3 regions of the Serratia entomophila genome follow, and region 1 is predicted to be linked to each of the others. Evidence: predicted binding sites of a transcription regulator. Region 1 holds the regulator's gene; each other region holds the start of a gene.
The links. Region 1 encodes LexA, which represses DNA repair genes until DNA is damaged. Its sites were predicted from a motif close to TNCTGTATGTACATACAGNA; they were not measured.

Region 1 (2,270 bases):
GGGTCGGGCAGATCCTGCGCCAGGCACTGGGTGCGCAGCGTCAGCAAATCCGCCTTGGAATTATAAGGCAAAACATACAAAATCGGCCGTGAGGGATCCAACCCTAACTCCGTCACCGGGTCTGAAGGGATAACCTTACTTCTTACCAACAATTTGAGTGGTAAATTCAATAATTTATAATAAATTTTACGCCAACCTGACATAACAACGTGAAGCCTCTTGTTAGCAATGCGCCGCAAGCATACCAGAAACCGGGTAGCAGATCTGTGGTGTTGGAAAACCGAGAGCCGATAGCGTTGACCGATCCGGGCTCTTTTTATTATGACTTACCTCTGAGAAAGGCACTGAAAACATGGCGAACCAAGCAACCGGCCTGACCCGTATTATTAAAGCCGCCGGCTACTCTTATAAAGGACTTTCTGCCGCCTGGCAGCACGAGGCGGCGTTCCGTCAGGAGCTGGTGGCGACCGTGCTGGCTATCATACTGGCGATTTGGCTGGATGTGGGTGCGATAGCGCGCATTTTATTGATCGGATCCGTAGCGCTGGTGATGATCGTCGAGATCCTGAACAGTGCGATCGAGGCGGTGGTAGACCGCGTCGGCAGCGAATACCATGAGCTGTCCGGCCGCGCCAAGGACATGGGGTCGGCGGCGGTGTCGCTGGCGATCCTGCTGGCGCTGTTCGTCTGGGGCTCGGTGCTGTGGCAGCACTTCGCCTGAGCGGAACGCTAATCCCTGATTTTTATTCATTCTTCGGTTCCCAATCCGAGCTTACCTGTATATACTCACAGCAAGACTGTATAAACAAACAGGGGGGCGGAATGAAAGCACTAACTACCAGACAGCAAGAGGTCTATGATCTGATTCGCGATCATATTTCGCAGACGGGCATGCCGCCGACGCGTGCCGAGATCGCCATGCGTCTGGGGTTCCGCTCGCCAAATGCCGCAGAAGAGCACCTGAAGGCGCTGGCGCGCAAAGGGGTGATCGAGATCGTTTCCGGCGCGTCACGCGGCATTCGCCTGCTGATGGAAGACGAAGAGGGTTTGCCGCTGATCGGCCGCGTGGCCGCCGGCGAACCGCTGCTGGCCCAGCAGCATATCGAAGGCCACTACAAGGTGGATCCTTCCCTGTTCAAACCGAACGCGGACTTCCTGCTGCGGGTCAACGGCATGTCGATGCGCGACATCGGCATTCTCGACGGCGATCTGCTGGCGGTGCACAAGACGCAAGACGTGCGCAACGGCCAGGTGGTGGTGGCGCGCATTGAAGACGAAGTCACGGTCAAACGCCTAAAAAAACACGGCAACGTCGTTGAACTGCTGCCGGAAAACAGCGAATTCCAACCGATCGTGGTCGATCTGCGCCAGCAGAATTTCACCATCGAAGGTTTGGCGGTTGGCGTGATCCGCAACGGCGACTGGATTTAACCGCCGCGCCCGAACGCTTGCGCCCTGATTTAAATCGCCCCAGCCTTGGGGCGATGTCATTTCTGATTCAATGTAATACCCAGGAAATTTCAAGACGTAGCCAACACGGCGGCAACTTGAACAGGAAGGGTATTCACGGGAACATTTCACCATGCGCCTGATTTCCGCCTTCACCAGCGACACCGATAAAGCCCTGTGGCGTCTTGCCCTGCCGATGATTTTTTCCAATATCACCGTGCCGCTGCTCGGGTTGGTGGATACCGCGGTGATCGGCCATCTCGATAGCCCAACCTATCTGGGCGGCGTGGCGATCGGCGCCATGGCCACCAGCTTCCTGTTTATGCTGCTGCTGTTCCTGCGCATGAGCACCACCGGCCTGGCCGCTCAGGCGCTGGGGGCGCAGAACCCGCAGGCGCTGGCGCGCGCCTTTATGCAGCCGCTGCTGTTGGCGGGGCTGGCCGGGTTGGCGATTGTGCTGTTGCGCCAGCCGCTGATTGATTTGGCGCTGGGGATCGTCGGCGGTAACGCCGAAGTCCTGCAGCAGGCGCGGCTGTTTCTCGAGATCCGCTGGCTGAGCGCCCCGGCGGCGTTGGCCAATATGGTGATCCTCGGCTGGCTGCTCGGCGTGCAATACGTGCGCGCGCCGGTGATCCTGCTGATCGTCGGCAACCTGCTGAACATCGCGCTGGATATCTGGCTGGTGATGGGGCTGGGCTGGAACGTACAGGGGGCGGCGACGGCGACCGCTATCGCCGAATACGCCACGCTGCTGCTCGGGCTGTGGCTGACGTGGCGCGTGATGCGCCTGCGCGGCATCTCACTGCCGATGCTGCAACAGG
Region 2 (2,270 bases), 1.9 Mb from region 1:
GCAGACGATCGAGCCTCAGCATCCCTGTGTTAATCCACTTCCCGTTACTGCGCCGCGTTAGCGGTTTATTTCCCGAGTGTCTTAAAGTCCCGAATAAAATGCCGCTCTGATGGCCTGAATGGAACCGGTCAGCAGCAGAATATACAGGTCAAAATGGCAGTTACCGGCGATTTATTCACGCTCTTGCGCCATATGGCAGTATTGCAACTCCCAGGCCAACTTTTTCCAACGGCGAAAAGCGGCGTTTGTTATTGCGGTGTTAACCGATTTTCAGGCGGGCGCGAGCCTGGCGGCGGAGAGCGAAATTCTGGGGAAAGTTAACGCGGACACTTTTTGCACTCTTCCGGTGCCGATGAGCGGGGTTATGGTGCAAACCCTTTCGCCGTTTGCGGCGAGATGACGAGCAGGTTGCCGGGAATGTGTCGAATGCCATTTTGGCAATGGGGATTTTTAGCATTAATCGGCATAAACAAAGCGATATTTTTATGAAAAAATAACTAAAAAAGCCGTTTAGGCGCCAGGAAAAGGCGAAAAGCGTTCTTTCTGCAACTCCCGTCAGGGGCGGGGCGGTGAGAGTTATCCACTATTCCTGTGGATAACCTTGTGCATTAGATTTAGAAAAGCGGCGTAAAGCGAGAGCGGACGCGGGTTCTGTGCGCTTTGTCCGCATTCTCGTCTTTTTATTAAATTCATTAAATATCAATGTTTTATTTAAAATCAAGCCACCAGTGCATTGAGCTGGTTTCTATGTATGATTTTTCGCCGCAGTGCTATCAATAAGTTAATTTGTGGCGTGTTCTGGGGATAAATCTGTTATTGACAATAAAAATGTCATGGCTCTGTCACGCTTAAGGTGCATCTCCGCCCTGCGGCATGCGCTAAAGGCGACGAATCAGCTTGAAGCTGGTTTTATATCCAGTATCATAAGCACTGGCGCAAATCGCCACCGCTTTCCATAATTAGGGGCCATTCGCTGCACATCAGCCGGGTGGCCGCCTGAGCGCGCGCATCTCCACAGGGTAGCCGAGCCAATGAGCAAAATTTTCAAACTGCATTCAGATTTCAAACCGGCCGGCGATCAGCCGGAAGCCATCCGCAAACTGGAAGAGGGGCTGGAAGACGGCCTGGCGCACCAGACGCTGCTGGGGGTGACCGGTTCGGGCAAGACGTTCACCATCGCCAACGTGATAGCCGATCTCAACCGGCCCACGATGGTGCTGGCGCCGAACAAGACCCTGGCGGCGCAGCTGTACGGTGAGATGAAAGAGTTCTTCCCCGAGAATGCGGTGGAGTATTTTGTGTCTTACTACGACTACTACCAGCCGGAAGCCTACGTGCCCAGCTCCGACACCTTCATCGAAAAAGACGCCTCGGTGAACGAACATATCGAGCAGATGCGGCTTTCGGCCACCAAGGCGCTGCTTGAACGCCGCGACGTGGTGGTGGTGGCGTCGGTCTCGGCGATCTACGGCCTGGGCGATCCGGATCTGTACCTGAAGATGATGCTGCACCTGACCAAGGGCATGATCATCGACCAGCGTTCCATTTTGCGCCGCCTGGCGGAGCTGCAGTACAGCCGCAACGATCAGGCGTTCCAGCGCGCCACCTTCCGCGTGCGCGGCGAGGTGATCGACATCTTCCCGGCCGAATCGGACGAGCTGGCGCTGCGCGTCGAGCTGTTCGACGAAGAGGTGGAGCGGCTGTCGCTGTTTGATCCGCTGACCGGGCAGATCGAACAGGTGGTGCCGCGTTTTACCATTTACCCCAAGTCGCACTACGTGACGCCGCGCGAGCGGATCATACAGGCGATGGAAGAGATCAAGGTCGATCTGGCCGACCGCCGCAAAGTGCTGCTGGCCAACAACAAGCTGCTGGAAGAGCAGCGCCTGACCCAGCGCACCCAGTTTGATCTGGAGATGATGAACGAGCTGGGCTACTGCTCGGGCATTGAAAACTATTCACGCTACCTGTCCGGCCGCGGCGAGGGCGAGCCGCCGCCGACGCTGTTTGATTACCTGCCGGCGGACGGCCTGCTGGTGGTCGACGAATCCCACGTCACCATTCCGCAAATCGGCGGCATGTTCAAAGGCGACCGTTCGCGCAAAGAAACCCTGGTGGAGTACGGTTTCCGCCTGCCTTCGGCGCTGGATAACCGCCCGCTGCGCTTTGAAGAGTTCGAAGCGCTGGCGCCGCAGAGCATCTACGTCTCCGCCACGCCGGGCAAATACGAGCTGGAGAAATCCGGCGGCGATCTGATCGATCAGGTGGTG
Region 3 (2,270 bases), 130 kb from region 1:
CGTTCGGCAATGCGGCCTATAAACGGTTGGCGCAACTGCTGAGCAACCCCGGCGACGGCGCGATAGTGCAGCACTGCGCGGTGGGTAAGGACCGCACCGGGATCGGTTCGGCGCTGGTGCTGTTCGCGCTGGGCGCCGACGAAGCCACGGTGACCGAAGATTACCTGCTGACCGAAACCACCCTGGCCGGCTTCCGCGAGCAAATGCTGGATCAGCTGTCGATTCGCCTGAATGCCAAGGCGCTGGAGCAGTTCGCCTACGTGCTCAGCGCGCGCGAAGAGTTCCTGATGACCGCCCTGAGCTGCATCCGCGCTCAATACGGCTCGACCGACCGCTGGCTGGAGGCGGAGTACGGCCTGGGCGCGGCCCAGCGCGAAACGCTGCAGGCGTTTTATCTCGAGTAACCGCCGCATGTTTAGCCGGGGTTTAACCCGCCCCGGTCAGCATTGTGCCTAACCTTGGCGGTGAACATCGCGAATCAGGAGCCCGATATTGAGCCTCAATGACGTTATCCACTGGGTCAGCGACGTCGTGCAACAGCACGAGGGCTGGGCCATCCCCATCATATTTTTCCTGGCGTTCGGCGAGTCGCTGGCGTTTTTATCGCTGCTGCTGCCGGCCACGGTGATCCTGCTGGCGTTGGGCGCGCTGATTGGCGAAAGCGGCATCGCTTTCTGGCCGATCTGGGCCGCCGCCGCCGCCGGCGCCTTCTTCGGCGACTGGCTTTCCTACTGGATCGGTTACCACTACCAGGACCGGGTGGCGCATATGTGGCCGCTGTCGCGCAACCCACAGCTGCTGGCGCGCGGCCACGCGTTTTTTGAACGTTGGGGCGTGCTGGGCATTTTCATCGGCCGCTTTTTCGGCCCGCTGCGGGCGGTGGTGCCGCTGGTGGGGGGGATCTGCGGCATGCCGCAGCGCTATTTCCAACTGGCGAACGTCAGCTCGGCGATGATCTGGGCGTTCGGCATTCTGGCGCCTGGCGCATTCGGCATCAAGTGGTTAAGCCAATGGCTGGGCTGACTTTTGCCTGAGTTGCGCGCCGCTGCGCATTATTGTTTGTGAGGTGCAAAATCAGGCTGGACATCCATACAGCATCCCCTTAACGTGACGGGCAACAGGCGCGTGAAACGCCGGAACGGTTAGGGGTAACAGGAGGCAGGGTGGATACCAGTCTGGTTTACGGTATAGGTGGGGTAGTTATCGGCATGCTGCTGGGGTGGCTGATTGCCAGCCTGCGCGCGCAGCAGACCGGTGCGCAGCATGAAACCGAGCTGCGCTTGCTGGAGCAGGCGCTGCAACAGGCGCAGCAGGAGGCGGCTGCCCGGCAGGAAACGCTGCAGCGCCAGGAACAGCAGATGCGCCAGGGCGAGCTGGAGCTGCGCAATTTGCACAGCCAGTTGGCCGCCGCGCACGAAAAGCTGCAGCAGCTGAACCACTGGCGCAACGAGTGCGAGTTGCTCAATCAGGAGCTGCGCGCCCAGCGCGAGGTCAACAGCGCGCAGGAAGCCGAGCTGCGCGAGGTCACCATCCGGCTGGAGGAGACCCGCATGGCGGCGGAAGAGAAACAGCGCCTGCTGATCAACAGCGAACAGCGCCTCACCACTCAGTTCGAGAACCTGGCCAACCGCATATTCGAACACAGCGGGCGCAAGGTGGACGAGCAGAACCAGCAAAGCCTGGATCGCCTGCTGTTGCCGCTGCGCGAACAGCTGGACGGTTTCCGCCGGCAGGTGCAGGACAGCTTTGGCCAGGAAGCGCGCGAACGCCATACGCTGACGCACGAAATACGTAATCTGCAGCAGCTCAATGCGCAGATGGCGCGCGAAGCCATCAACCTGACCAAGGCGCTGAAAGGCGACAACAAAACCCAGGGCAACTGGGGCGAGGTGGTGCTGAGCCGGGTGCTGGAAGCCTCGGGCCTGCGCGAAGGGCACGAGTATGAAACCCAGGTCAACGTGCGGGTGGATCACCAGAGCCGCATGCAGCCAGACGTTATCGTCCGGCTGCCGCAGGGCAAGGACGTCGTGATCGACGCCAAGATGTCCTTGATCGCCTATGAGCGCTATTTCAACGGCGAAGACGAGGCGGAGCGTGAGGCGGCGCTGAACGAGCATATCGCCTCGCTGCGCGGCCATATCCGGCTGCTGGGGCGCAAAGACTACCAGCAGTTGCCCGGCCTGCGTTCGCTGGATTACGTGCTGATGTTCATTCCGGTCGAGCCGGCCTTCCTGCTGGCGATCGACCGCGAGCCAGAATTGATCGGCGAA

Region 2: the regulator LexA is predicted to act here: its motif matches at 902-921, upstream of uvrB (excinuclease ABC subunit UvrB).
Region 3: the regulator LexA is predicted to act here: its motif matches at 1,078-1,097, upstream of rmuC (DNA recombination protein RmuC).

The regions. Positions count from the first base shown of each region.
Region 1 covers NZ_CP082787.1:4,487,907-4,490,176, reverse strand. Annotated here, with positions in the region: gene plsB (glycerol-3-phosphate 1-O-acyltransferase PlsB) at 1-203, opposite strand, end outside; gene KHA73_RS21580 (diacylglycerol kinase) at 353-721, shown strand; gene lexA (transcriptional repressor LexA) at 823-1,431, shown strand; gene dinF (MATE family efflux transporter DinF) at 1,583-2,270, shown strand, end outside.
Region 2 covers NZ_CP082787.1:1,379,573-1,381,842, forward strand. Annotated here, with positions in the region: gene uvrB (excinuclease ABC subunit UvrB) at 1,032-2,270, shown strand, end outside.
Region 3 covers NZ_CP082787.1:4,613,399-4,615,668, reverse strand. Annotated here, with positions in the region: gene KHA73_RS22125 (tyrosine-protein phosphatase) at 1-404, shown strand, start outside; gene KHA73_RS22120 (DedA family protein) at 493-1,023, shown strand; gene rmuC (DNA recombination protein RmuC) at 1,164-2,270, shown strand, end outside.